2 linked regions of the Paludibaculum fermentans genome follow. Each later gene encodes a partner of the first gene's protein in a complex. Links are inferred from orthologs where the notes say so. Each region holds a gene or a part of one and is shown on either strand. Other genes may lie near its edges.

What was found.
Region 2: IRI77_RS23650 (region 1) and sucB share a complex: the UniProt entries of both Escherichia coli proteins name them as parts of the 2-oxoglutarate dehydrogenase (OGDH) complex. The link is inferred for Paludibaculum fermentans from one-to-one orthologs.

Annotation. Positions count from the first base shown.
Region 1 is NZ_CP063849.1:6,005,299-6,012,229, reverse strand. What follows is about bases 2,370-6,644. They hold IRI77_RS23650 (multifunctional oxoglutarate decarboxylase/oxoglutarate dehydrogenase thiamine pyrophosphate-binding subunit/dihydrolipoyllysine-residue succinyltransferase subunit), read right to left. Parts: upstream 6,317-6,644; coding sequence 2,570-6,316; downstream 2,370-2,569. Other genes in these bases: IRI77_RS23645 (metallophosphoesterase family protein), read left to right, coding at 6,458-6,644; IRI77_RS23655 (cob(I)yrinic acid a,c-diamide adenosyltransferase), read left to right, coding at 2,370-2,493. In the rest of the region: IRI77_RS23665 (acyl-CoA mutase large subunit family protein), read right to left, coding at 1-181; ribosomal protection-like ABC-F family protein, read right to left, coding at 178-1,734; more of IRI77_RS23655, read left to right, coding at 1,873-2,369; more of IRI77_RS23645, read left to right, coding at 6,645-6,931. UniProt on the Escherichia coli protein: E1 component of the 2-oxoglutarate dehydrogenase (OGDH) complex which catalyzes the decarboxylation of 2-oxoglutarate, the first step in the conversion of 2-oxoglutarate to succinyl-CoA and CO(2).
Region 2 is NZ_CP063849.1:5,341,681-5,347,212, reverse strand. What follows is about bases 1,042-3,917. They hold sucB (2-oxoglutarate dehydrogenase, E2 component, dihydrolipoamide succinyltransferase), read right to left. Parts: upstream 3,220-3,917; coding sequence 1,864-3,219; downstream 1,042-1,863. Other genes in these bases: lpdA (dihydrolipoyl dehydrogenase), read right to left, coding at 3,901-3,917; lipB (lipoyl(octanoyl) transferase LipB), read right to left, coding at 3,245-3,895; IRI77_RS20955 (hypothetical protein), read right to left, coding at 1,042-1,785. Also shown: IRI77_RS20965 (ABC transporter permease), read right to left, coding at 1-160; IRI77_RS20960 (PadR family transcriptional regulator), read right to left, coding at 171-500; more of IRI77_RS20955, read right to left, coding at 574-1,041; more of lpdA, read right to left, coding at 3,918-5,295; IRI77_RS20935 (POTRA domain-containing protein), read left to right, coding at 5,339-5,532. UniProt on the Escherichia coli protein: E2 component of the 2-oxoglutarate dehydrogenase (OGDH) complex which catalyzes the second step in the conversion of 2-oxoglutarate to succinyl-CoA and CO(2).

The sequences.
Region 1 (6,931 bases):
TCTCTTCCGGAGTGGCGAAACCCGAGAACTGGCGCATCGTCCAGAGCTTCGCCCGGTACATCGCCGCATGAATACCGCGAGTGTACGGATACTCCCCAGGAGCCGGTGAGCCATAGTGGCTCTCCAGCGGAATCCCGCTGAGCGTACACGGCTGCACAGTCTCGGATGCGCCCCTCTTCATGCCTCGATTGTAGCCCCCAATTCCAACGAATAGTCGGCGACCCGTTCCGCCAGCCACTCATCGTGCGTCGACAGCACCACCGTGCCGGGATACCGGATAAGCGCTTCCTCCAGCGCCGCCCGGGCCTCCATTTCCAGATGATTCGTGGGCTCATCCAGCAGCAACAGGTTGGCTCCGGACAACAGCAGCATCGCCATCCCTGCCTTTGTCCGCTCGCCGGCGCTCAGCGTAGCCAGCGGCCGCAGGATCTGCTCCGCTCGCAATTTCAAGCACGCCAGCATGGTTCGCACCCGCGTCTCATCCGCGCACACACTCAGACACAACTCCAGCGGAGTCTGCCCCAGCGCCAGATTCTCGCCCTCCTGGGCCAGGTAGCCCGCCCGCACTCGACCACCCACCTGCACCACTCCGGAGTCTGGCTGCTCCGTACCCGCCATCATCCGCAACAGCGTGCTCTTGCCGGAGCCGTTGGGCCCCGACAGAACCCAGCACTCTCCGCGCGCCACGTGCAGGTCCATCTCTTCGAACAGCACCCGCTCGCCAAAACGCTTGCTCATCCTCTCCACGCGCACGGCAATCTCATCGCCCCGTTCAACAGCGCTGAAGTCGAGCTCCGGAATCCCCTGCTCTTCCCAAGGCTTCTCCATCGCCTCCAGCATCGACTGCCGTTCCCGGAGGATCCGTGCCGTCCGAGCCACCTTCGCGGCCTTCTTCGCATAGTGCGGCCCGCAAGCCCGCGCGTCCCTCTGCCCCTCCGGAGCCTTTGCCACCTTACGCGCCAGAGCCATGCGCTTCTCCGCCGCCGCCCGCTCCGCCGCCGCCTGCCGCTCCCGGGCCTCGTACTGCTGCCACGCCTGCCGTTCCTTCAACGACCGCTGCTCGATGAACTTCTCGTAGTTGCCTTCGAAGCACTGCACGGTGCCGCGCTCCATCAGCACCGTCCGCTTCGTCACCCGGTTCAGAAAGGCCCGGTCGTGAGACACCAGAAGCACGGCCTCATCCAGCCGACGCAACTCGCCTTCCAGCCAGGCCCGGGCCGCCGAATCCAGATGGTTCGTAGGTTCGTCCAGCAGCAGCAGGTCCGAGCCCGAAAGCAGGCACCGCGCCAGTTCCGCCCGCATGCGCTGACCCGACGACAACCGTTCCGTCGCCAGGCCCCAGCTCTCTTCAGGGAATCCAAGCCGGCTCAAAGCCCGCTCCACGCGAGCTTCAAACCCGGGGCCACCCAACGCGACATATTCGCCAAACCAATCCGGATCCTGGCGGAGCCGCGCCAGTTCGGCATCGGCCTCCATCACGCGGTCGAAGAGCGTCTGGCCCGTCCCCCGCGGCGCTTCCTGCGCCAGGTAAGCGACACGCAACCCGCCGCGGCGAATCACGCTGCCCGCGCTCGGCGCCAGCTCTCCGGCCACCACGCGCATCAGCGTCGATTTCCCGGCGCCATTCGGCCCTACCAGGCCAATCCGGTCGCCATGGTTGATATCAAAGCAGGCGTGCGCAAACAGCGGCAACCCGCACTGGATCTCGTAGCAAATCTCGTGGATTCGCAGCATAGACCAATCCCCCTCTGCGCCCCATCGGGCGTCAGGATGTCAAAAAGACCTGGGAATTTGGTTTAGCTGCGCATGCATGCGAGGGTTGGGCCCTCATCCACAGTATATTCCACCTACAATGAAATTTAGTCCGCCTCCATGGAAGATCAATCGTTCAACGAACCCCGCCTCGCGCTCAACCGCATCTACACCAAAACCGGTGACCAGGGCGACACGCACCTGGCCAGCGGCGAACGCGTCGCGAAAGACTCCCCACGCCTCGAGTGCTATGGCTGCGTGGATGAACTCAACTCCTTCGTCGGTGCTGCTGTTGTCAGCGCATCTCCGGAATCAGCACTCGCGCCACTCGTCGACATCCTGATTCGCGTCCAGCACGAGCTGTTCAACCTCGGCTCCATCCTTGCCACTACACCGGAGCACGTTCACCCCAAACAGGCCCGCATCACCGAGGCCGACGTGGCTCAACTCGAATCGGAGATCGACGCAATGAACGCCGAACTCCCACCCCTGCGCAGCTTCGTCCTGCCTGGCGGCTCCCGCATCAACACGGACCTTCATATCGCCCGCACGGTCTGCCGGCGGGCTGAGCGCCTGCTGGTCACCGCCACCCGGCAGCTGCCCATCGACACTGTGAATCTTCGCTACCTGAACCGCCTCAGCGATGCGCTCTTCGTTTGGAGCCGCTGGGCAAATCATGTGCAGAACCTGCCCGAGACTCTCTGGTCCCCCAATCGCGCGGCCTCTGCTCGCCAAAGCTGACACGCGGCGATCCCCGTCTTCACAAAAAAAGGCCGGACCCGAAGGCCCGGCCTCATCTGTTCTACATTCGGTCCAATCAGGCTTTGCCCGGCACCAGTTCCTTCTGGGCCTTGGCGACCACCCGGTACCGCCGCTGCCGCACCGGCCCGGCGCTGAAGGCATCTTCCATCACGGCCGCATGCTCCTGCGCATGCCGCTTACTCGACCCGGTGGAGGGCGCCGCCGCTTCCTGCCGGCCCGCATAGCGCAAGGTACGCCGTGTCGCCGCCAGCATCGGCTCCAGCTTATCGCGGACAAACAGGAACGCACCCTGGTTCCGCGGCTCTTCCTGAGCCCAGACGATCTCCGCTGTCGACGGGTACCGCCACAGCATGGTCTCGATCTCTTCCGCCGGCCACGGATACATCTGCTCCAGCCGCAGGATCGCTACGTTGTTCAACCCGCGCTTTTCGCGTTCCGTCACCAACTCGTAGTAGATCTTGCCCGTGCAGAAGATGACCCTGGACACGCGGTCCGGAGCAGCCGTCCCCGTATCTCCAATCACCGGTTCAAAATGCCCGTGCGTGAAGTCGGCCAGCGTGCTCACCGCCTTCGCATGCCGCAGCAGGCTCTTCGGCGTCATCAGCACCAGCGGCTTGCGCAACCCGCGCCGGTCCTGCCCGCCGTACATCTGGCGCCGCAGCAGGTGGAAATACTGCGCCGGCGTCGTCACGTTGCAGACTTGCATGTTGTTCTCGGCGCAAAGCTGCAGGAAACGCTCCAGCCGGGCGCTGGAGTGTTCCGGACCTTGCCCCTCGTAGCCATGCGGCAGCAGCAATACCAGCCCGCTCGGCTGGCCCCACTTCGCTTCGCACGACGACACGAACTGGTCGATCATGATCTGCGCGCCATTCGCGAAATCGCCGAACTGCGCTTCCCACAGGGTCAGCGTCAGCGGGTCGCCCAGCGAATAGCCGAACTCGAAGCCCATCACGCCGTATTCCGACAGAGAGCTGTCGAACACCTCAAACCGCGCCTGCTGCGGATCGATGTGCATCAGCGGCGTGTGCACCTGGCCGGTGTTGTAGTCGAAATACTCCAGATGGCGTTGCGAGAACGTGCCGCGGCCGCTGTCCTGTCCGCTCAACCGCACCGGAGTCCCTTCCAGCGCCAGGGTACCGAACGCCAGGGCCTCGCCCGTCGCCCAGTCCGCCGTACCGCCCTTCAGGATCTCTTTGCGCTTCTCGATGAACCCCTTCAGCTTCGGATGCAGCGTGAAGGTGTCCGGGAAGGTGGTCATGCCTTCCACGACGCGCGCAATCAAACCCTCATCCACCGCCGTCCGTGGGCAAACCAAAGGAACCGTGGTCTCTTCGAAGGTGGTCACTTCCTGCAGTTCCCACTTCTCGCCCTTCGACTGCGCCTCTTCGTGCGCCGCATTCAAGGCATCCTGGATCTGCCGGCGGATCCGCTCCACCGCATCCTTCGTGACCGACCCTTCCTTCGTCAGCCGCTCGGAGTACTGCGTCCCAATCGGCTTCTTCGCCTTGATGATCTTGTACATCAACGGCTGCGTGTAGCTCGGATCGTCCGCCTCGTTATGTCCATACCGGCGGTAGCAGATCATGTCGATGACGACATCCTTCTTGAACCGCATCCGGTAGTCGATCGCAACCTGAGTCGCCCGCACACACGCTTCCGGATCGTCGCCGTTCACATGCAGGATGGGGGCCTGCACCGTCCGTGCCACGTCCGTACAGTAGGTCGACGACCGGCTCTCGTCCGGCGTTGACGTGAACCCGATCTGGTTGTTGATCACCAGGTGGATCGTGCCGCCCGTCCGGTAGCCGTTCAACTGCGACATGTTGAGCGTCTCCACCACCACGCCCTGGCCCGCAAAAGCCGCGTCACCGTGCACCAGGATCGGCAGAACCTTCTCGCGCTTCACGTCGCCCATCCACGTCTGCTTTGCGCGGACGATGCCTTCCACCACCGGATCCACTGCTTCCAGGTGGCTCGGATTCGGCGCCAGCGAGACCTTGATCTCCTTGCCGGAAGCCGTCCTCTGGATCCCGCTCGCGCCCAGGTGGTACTTCACGTCGCCCGAGCCCTGGGTCGCTTCCGGATCCACGTTGCCTTCAAACTCGCCGAACACCTGCGACATCGACTTGCCAATCAGGTTCGACAGCACCGTCAACCGCCCGCGGTGTGCCATGCCGACGACGACCTCCTGGACGCCGCTGTCCGCGCCGCGGTCCAGGCACTCGTCCAGCACCACCATCGCGCTCTCGCCGCCTTCCAGCGAAAACCGCTTCTGGCCCACAAACCGCGTATGCAGGAAGTTCTCGAAGCTCTCCGCCTGCAGCAGCTTCAGCAGCACCCGGCGCTTCGCAGTCTCTTCCAGCGGCCAGTTGTTGGCCTGCGGTTCCATCCGCTCCTGCAGCCAGCGCTTCTCTTCCGGATGCTGGATGTGCATGTACTCGCAGCCCAGCCGCCCGCAGTAGGTCTGCCGCAGCGTCTCCAGAATCGTACGCAGCGTGGCTATGGTCTGCTTCCCGCTGGTCGCAAGGTTGCCGATGATGAACTCGCGGTCGAAATCCCAGATGCTCAGCCCGTAGGTGGTGGGATCCAGCTCCGGGTGATAGTTCGGCTGCACGCCCAGCGGATTCAGGTCGGCGATCAGGTGCCCGCGCACGCGGTAGGCATTGATCAATTGCAACACCGCCGCCTGCTTGGCGATCTCCTCCATCCGCTTTTCGTCACGGAATGCCGAACTCGCCGCCTTCCGGTCCACCTGCCAGCGGAACGGCTGGTAGGGCATCCGGGTCTGTTCAAAAATCTCGTCGTAGAAGCCTTCGCTGCCCTCAAGCAGCGACTGCAGCTTGCCCAGGAACTGGCCGGACTCGGCGCCCTGAATGATGCGATGGTCGTACGTGCACGACATCGTCATCACCTTGCACACGCCCAAAGTCGCCCGCAGCTCTTCGCTGACACCCTGGAACTCGGCCGGAAAATCGATGCTGCCGGTGGCGACAATCGCGCCCTGGCCCGGCATCAGCCGCGGCACACTGCCCAGCGTCCCGACCGTCCCGGGATTCGTCAGCGATACCGTCGTGCCCTTGAAGTCGTCCACCGTCAGCTTGCCGGTCCGCGACTTCGCCACAATCTCGTCGAATGCGGTCAGGAATTCGTAGAACCCCTTCGCCCCGGCGTTCTTGATGCTCGGCACCACCAGCGACCGGTGGCCGTCCTTGCCCGCCACGTCTACCGCGATCCCGATGTTGATCTCCGGCCGCACCACGCGATGAGCCTGCCCGTCGATCTCCGCATAGGCATCATTGATGGCCGGGACCTTCTGGATCGCCTTCACCATCGCCCACGCGATCAGGTGCGTGTAGCTGATCTTGCTCTTGCCGTGCAGGTCCCGCCAGTGGTTCAGCAGCCGCCGGTTCTCGTCGATCACCTTCACCGGGATCGTCCGCTGCGACGTCGCCGTCGGCACCGTCAGGCTCAGCGTCATGTTCTCCGCGATCCGCATCGGCGCGCCCTTCAGGGGCACCAACTGGTCGGCGGGGCTCAGCGCTACCGGGGGAACAGCCGGAGCCACCGGCCGCACTTGCACTGTCTGCGGCGGAGCAGGCGTCGGGGCTGGAGTCTCAGTGGGAGGCGGCGCGGCAACAACTGCCGTCGTGGCCGCGGGCTCGTCAGCCTCCTCGGCCGGCTCCGCCTCAAACTTCTCTTTCCAGCTCTCGTCTACGTTGCTGCTGTTGTTAACAAAGTCTTGATACAGCTCTTCTTCCAGCCAAGAGTTGATCGTGATGCGCTGTCGCGGTTCTGAGGACATGGTGTGGTTACGGCGGGGTACGCCCAGACTGGGCCCAGTCTTGCTTTCAGGATAGCTCCCTTTTTCACAGATGCGCGGACCCCCCTCCCGGGTTCCTGGAAGCACCCGGCTTCCTTCCGCGTACAATGTCTACCAAAGGGCATGAAACTTCTTGTTTTCTCCGACATTCACCACGACCTCGCCGCCCTCCGCCGTCTCATGGAGAGGGAGGCCGACTACTACGTCGCCGCCGGCGACATGGTCAACTGGGCGCGAGGATTGGACTCCGTAGGCCCCATCCTTCAAACGAAAGCCCCCAAAGTCCACGTCCTTCCGGGCAACCACGAAAACGCCGCTCAGATCGACGCCTTCTGTCAGGAATTTGGCCTCAACCCACTGCACGGCAAGCACCTCCAGGCAGGCTGTCATACGGTAGCAGGCCTCGGTCACTCCAGCCCTACTCCATTCAACACCCCCGGAGAATATTCGGAAGCCGAAATGGCTCAGCGCCTCGCGCCGCTAGCCGACCCCCACCCCGAGATCCTCATCTGCCACTGCCCGCCCCTGGGAACGGAATTGGACGAGGCCGCTCCCGGCCGCCACTTCGGCAGCCAATCCGTTCGCGATTTCATCGAC
Region 2 (5,532 bases), 660 kb from region 1 along the record:
GCGCCGCCCGCCGCGCCTCCCGCGGCTCCATTCCGGCCCTCTGCTTCTCTTCAGTGAGCAAGTCCACAAAGGCGGTCAGCTCTTCGTCGAGAGATTGTTCCACCTGGCTCTTGTGGAGGAGATTCCGTTTCCAGGCGGACAGCCGGCTTAGCAGTGACATCGGTGGTACCTCAGGAGGTGGCTAACGCCTGCGCCATGGCGAGCGAGATCCGCTGCCATTCCTCTGTTTCCAACTTGAGGTGCCGGCGGCCGGCGGCGGTCATCTGGTAGTAGCGGGCGCGGCGGTTTGACTCCGACTCGCCCCATGAGGACTTCAACCAGCCAGCCTCCTCCATACGATGCAGCGCGGGGAACAAAGAGCCGGGCTTCACCTGGAACGTGCCGCCGGTCATCTGTTCGATGCGGCGGGAGATGCCGAGTCCGTGCAGTTCGGCCGTGAGTAGCGAACGCAGGATCAGAAGGTCGAGAGTCCCCTGTAGGAGGTTGGTAGTGGGCGGCATCGGTTCGTATAGACTGCCTATACGGCCATCATGCGCCCACTCCTATAGAATGTCAATATCAGAACTGAATATCTCAAAAGAATGAGAACCGCTTCTTTTCGATGCCCAGGCTCTGCTGCAGGTCGAGGATCAGCAGCCGCGCTTCCAGCGACTTGTGGCGCAGCCCCAGATCCTCCGGCTGGATCTTGTTCTCGCGCAAGTACTCCGCGAAATCATTGATCACCTCACCAGGGCTCGAGTCGCCCTCAAACGCTACACACGCGGCGGTCTCGCAGTTGTAGAACTTCTCGAACGACTCAGCCAGCATCTGCGCGGCCACGGCGGCCTTGCCTCGATCGCCGTAGTCATATAGCCGGCGCGCGAGCATCGATTGACTGACCAGCCGTTCGTCGCCGGCCTTGATCTTGGGTGTCACCTCGAGCGCTTCATAGGCAAGGGCGATCCGCTGTGGCGGCGAGAGTTCCTTGTCGCCGTCCATGACCTCCAGCAACATCTCCACCTGCATTGCGGGCGTTTGTTTGCGAGCCAGGGAGATCCGTTCCGGCGTGGCCAGGCCCTCCGTTGGTGGCTTCTCTTCACCCAGCACCTGCTTCTTTTCGAGCTCCTCTTCAGTGCCCGCGGCGGGGGCTTTCGGCTTGCTCTCCGCCAGTTTCCTGGCGGCCGCGGCCAACTCCGGCTCGCGCTTCCTGATCAGATTGGCCATATCGAGCAAGTGCCTGCGCTCCTGGGGGGAAGCATCGGCGGCGGGGAAGCCTTCCACAATAACGGCGAACTCGGCGGCACACTCCTCCGGATGCTCCTTGATGGAGCGTTCCAGGTGGCTGCGAATCTCCGGTGCCAGGAATGCCCCCGCGGACAGGGCCCGGCGGGTGAGTGCCTTCTCTTCTTCCCATGAGCGCTTGACTGAGAAGAGGCTGTGGTAACACCGGGCCAAGGGATCCTCTTTGGCGCCCGTCGCCCGGCGCGGCAGGAGGCTGCAGACCTGCTCCGCCGCTTCTGTGTCCAATTGCCGGTACTGGTCGACGATCGCAATGAGGAATTCGCCGCGGGTGTGCAGGTCCACCAGGGGTAAGGCGCGCGAAGTGGCTGCCTGCAGCCAGCGCTCGGCCAGATCCGGATCCTTGGACGCCAGCGTGGCCGCCGTCCTGATCTGCGTGTCAACGCCAAGCACTGGCGGTTCCGAGACGGCGATGGCCTCAATCCGCTCCAACAGGCGCTCTTTGGCTGTGGGCTGCGCGGAAACGGTGAGCCCGGCCAAAGCCAGCAATCCAAGCAGCGTCTTCACGGCATCGAGTGTGCCACAACGAAACACGCCGCCCACCGGAGATCCGATGAGCGGCGTGTTTTCGTCAATGAGTGGTGGTTACAGAACCTGGTCGTTCCAGTTTTCGAGAACCGACTTTACCTTCTGGCAGAACTGATCGGCCAGAGCGCCGTCGATGAGGCGGTGGTCGAAGGTCAGGGCCAGGTAGGCCATCGAGCGGATGGCAATGGCGTCGTCGATCACCACGGGCACTTTTTCCACGGCGCCAACACCGAGGATGGCCACCTGCGGCTGGTTGATGACCGGCGTCGCAAAGAGCGAGCCGAAGCTGCCGAAATTGGTAATGGAGAACGTACCGCCCTGGACCTCAGCCGGCTTCAACTGCTTGGAACGGGCACGGGCGGCGAGGTCGACGATGGAGCGCTGCAGTCCGACGATATTCTTCTCGTCCGCCTGGTGGACGACGGGCACGATCAGCCCGTTCTCCAGGGCCACGGCGACGCCGATATTGATCTCGTTGTGATAGAGGATGTTGGTGCCCTCGATCGACGAGTTGAAGAGCGGGAACACCCGCAACGCCTCTGCGGTGGCGCGCAGGACGAAGGGCAGGAACGTCAGCCCGAAGCCGTAGCGCTGCTGGAATTCATCCTTCGACTTCGCGCGGACCTTGGCGATCTTCGTCATGTCGACGCGGTGCACCGTCGTCACATGGGCGGAGGTCTGCTTCGACATCACCATGTGCTCTGCGATCTTCTGCCGCATGGTGGACATGGGCTCGACGCGTACTTTAGCGGGTTCGACCCTGGGTAGGGGCGCGGTCGAGGCGGGTGCGGGCGGCGGAGCCACCGGTGTGGCCCACGCAGGCGGTGCAGCCGGAGCGGCAGGCGCTGCTGCCACAGGAGGCGGAGCCTGGCGGCTGGCCAGGTAGTTTTCCACGTCCTGCTTGGTCACTCGGCCGCCGGCGCCACTGCCCTTCAGCGCCTTTACGTCGATGTTGTTCTCGCGCGCCATGCGGCGCACCAGCGGGCTAATGGGGCCGCCCTGGTCGTCCTCGTCCGCCGGTACGGGTACTGCTTCCACCACCGGGACCGGAGCAGGCTCCGGAGCAGTTGCCGGGGCAGGTGCCGGGGCAGGTGCCGCAGCCACAGGGGCCGGAGGTGGTTTGGGCGCCTCAACGGCAGGAGCGGGTGCAGGCGCCGGAGCGGGGGCCGGTGCAGCGGCCCCGTCGCCCACACGGGCTACCACGGTGTTGATGGCCACCACGGCGCCTTCCTGCACCAGAATTTCGGTGAGGGTGCCGGCCGTTGGCGACGGAATCTCGGTGTCCACTTTATCGGTGGAGATCTCGAAGAGTGGCTCGTCGCGCTCCACGCGATCGCCCACCTTCTTGAGCCACTTGGTTAGTGTGCCTTCGACAATGCTCTCGCCCATCTGGGGCATGACGACATCGGACATTTCGACTTTCTCCAGTCTGTCAGGCTCAGGCGCTCACGAGCGCCGGTTCGTATTCGTATACCTGCGCGAACTCGTCCAGAATCGCCTGGTGCAGCTCCGCGCGATCCACTCGGACTCCCAGTTCTTCCATCGAGGTCACGGGCTTCGTCAGCCCGCAGGGCACGATGTACTGGAAGTACTTCAAATCCGTAGTCCAATTCAAGGCGAAGCCGTGCGTCGTTACCCAGCGGCTGATATGCACGCCGACCGCACAGACCTTCGCTCCGTTCACCCAGACGCCGGCCGCGCCCGGATCACGAACTCCCTCAATCCCATAGCGCCGCAGAGTCCGGATGATTACTTCTTCCAGTGCCCGGATATAGGCGACGACATCCCGCTTCCATTCTCTCAGATCAAGAATCGGGTATCCGACGATCTGTCCCGGCCCGTGATAAGTGATGTCGCCCCCACGATTGATCTCAAAGTATTCGATGCCGAGTTCAGCCAACCGGTCGCGGCTTAAGAGGATATTCTCTTCGTGACCGTTCCGGCCCAGGGTGAGCACGTGGGGATGTTCGACCAGCAGGAGTTGATCCGGGATGAGGCCCTGCTTGCGCTGCTCGGCCAGGGATTTCTGTAAATCCCATGCCTCGCCATAGGCCAGGCGGCCGAGCTCGCGCACTTGCAGTTTTCGCATCGGGATCAGGCGTTTATGGCCAGGCCGTACACGCTGTTGAACGCTTCGCCGACGGCTTCGTAGAGCGTCGGGTGGGCGTGGATCGTCGACATCATGGTCTCGACGGTCGCTTCCGCTTCCATGGCCGTCACCGCTTCCGCGATCAGCTCATAGGCATGCGGTCCGATGATGTGGACGCCCAGGATCTCGCCGTACTTGGCATCGGCCACCACTTTGACGAAGCCGCCGTGGTTGCCGAGGATGGAGGCTTTCGAGTTTCCGGCGAAGGGGAACTTGCCCACCTTCACGTCGTAACCCTTCTCGCGCGCCTGCTTCTCGGTGAGGCCGACGCTGCCGATGCCGGGCTCAGTGTACGTGCAGCCGGGAATCCGGTTCTTGTTGATAGGCGTCGCGGTCTTGCCAGCCATATGGGCGACAGCCACCATGCCTTCCATGGTCGCGACATGCGCGAGTTGGGGCGTGCCGGCGACCACGTCGCCGATGGCGTAGACGCCCGGCTCGGCGGTCTGCTGGTACTGGTTGACCTTGACGAAGCCGCGGTCGAGTTCCACTCGGGTGTTCTCGATACCGCAGTTTTCCGTGAGCGGCTTGCGGCCCACGGCCACCAGCAGCATCTCGCCGTCGAACTGCTGCACCTTCCCGCTGGCGAGCTGTACCTGCAGGCTGACGCCTTCGGCGGTACGCTGCACTTCCAGCACCTTGGCGCCGGTTTCCAGGTTGATTCCCTGCTTCTTGAACTGGCGTTCCAGTTCCTTGCTCACGTCTTCGTCTTCCACCGGCACGAGCCGGGGCAGCATTTCAAAGACGGTCACCTGGCTGCCGAAGCGCTTGAAGATAGAGGCAAACTCGACGCCAACAGCGCCGGCGCCAATAACCAGCAGGCTCTTGGGGACCTGAGGGCGGCTCAGGATTTCGATATTCGTGACGATGGTCTTCTCGTCGGCCGTCAGGCCTGGAATCATCCGCGCCTCGGAACCGGTGGCGATGATGATGTTCTTTGCTTCCAGCGTTTTAGTGCCGCCGTCGGTGAGCACTTCCACCTGGCCGCGGCCCTTCAGCCGACCGTAGCCGCGAATGACTTCGACTTTCTGCTTCTTCATCAGAAACTCGATGCCCTTGGCATGGCTGGTGACAATCTTGTTCTTCCGTTCCAGAACTTTGAGATAGTCGAGCCTGGGGTCCTGGCACGAAATCCCTTGAGGTCCGGGGTTCAGGAAGTAGTCCCACACTTCCGCAGTGTGGAGCAGGGCTTTTGTGGGAACGCAGCCAACGTGCAGGCACGTCCCACCGAGGAGAGGGCTTTTTTCAATGAGCGCAGTCTTGAGGCCGTACTGGCCTGCGCGAATCGCAGCGGAGTACCCCCCAGGTCCGCTCCCGATCACGATCAGATCGTAGGACATCACTTTCAGTCTAGCATTGGCAAATTTTCACATAATGAAAGCAATGAGACTCGCCGCCATCGTCCTTGTCGCCGCCTGTCTGGGGTGGGGACAGGCGCCTGCCCGCCGCCCGGTCCCGGCGCGGAATCCTGCCGCCGCGCAGTCCGCACCCAACGAAATCTGGCCCATCCGCGAGATCCGCGTGACGGGCAACAAGTTCTACACGGCCGAACAGGTGATCTCCACGTCCGGTCTCCG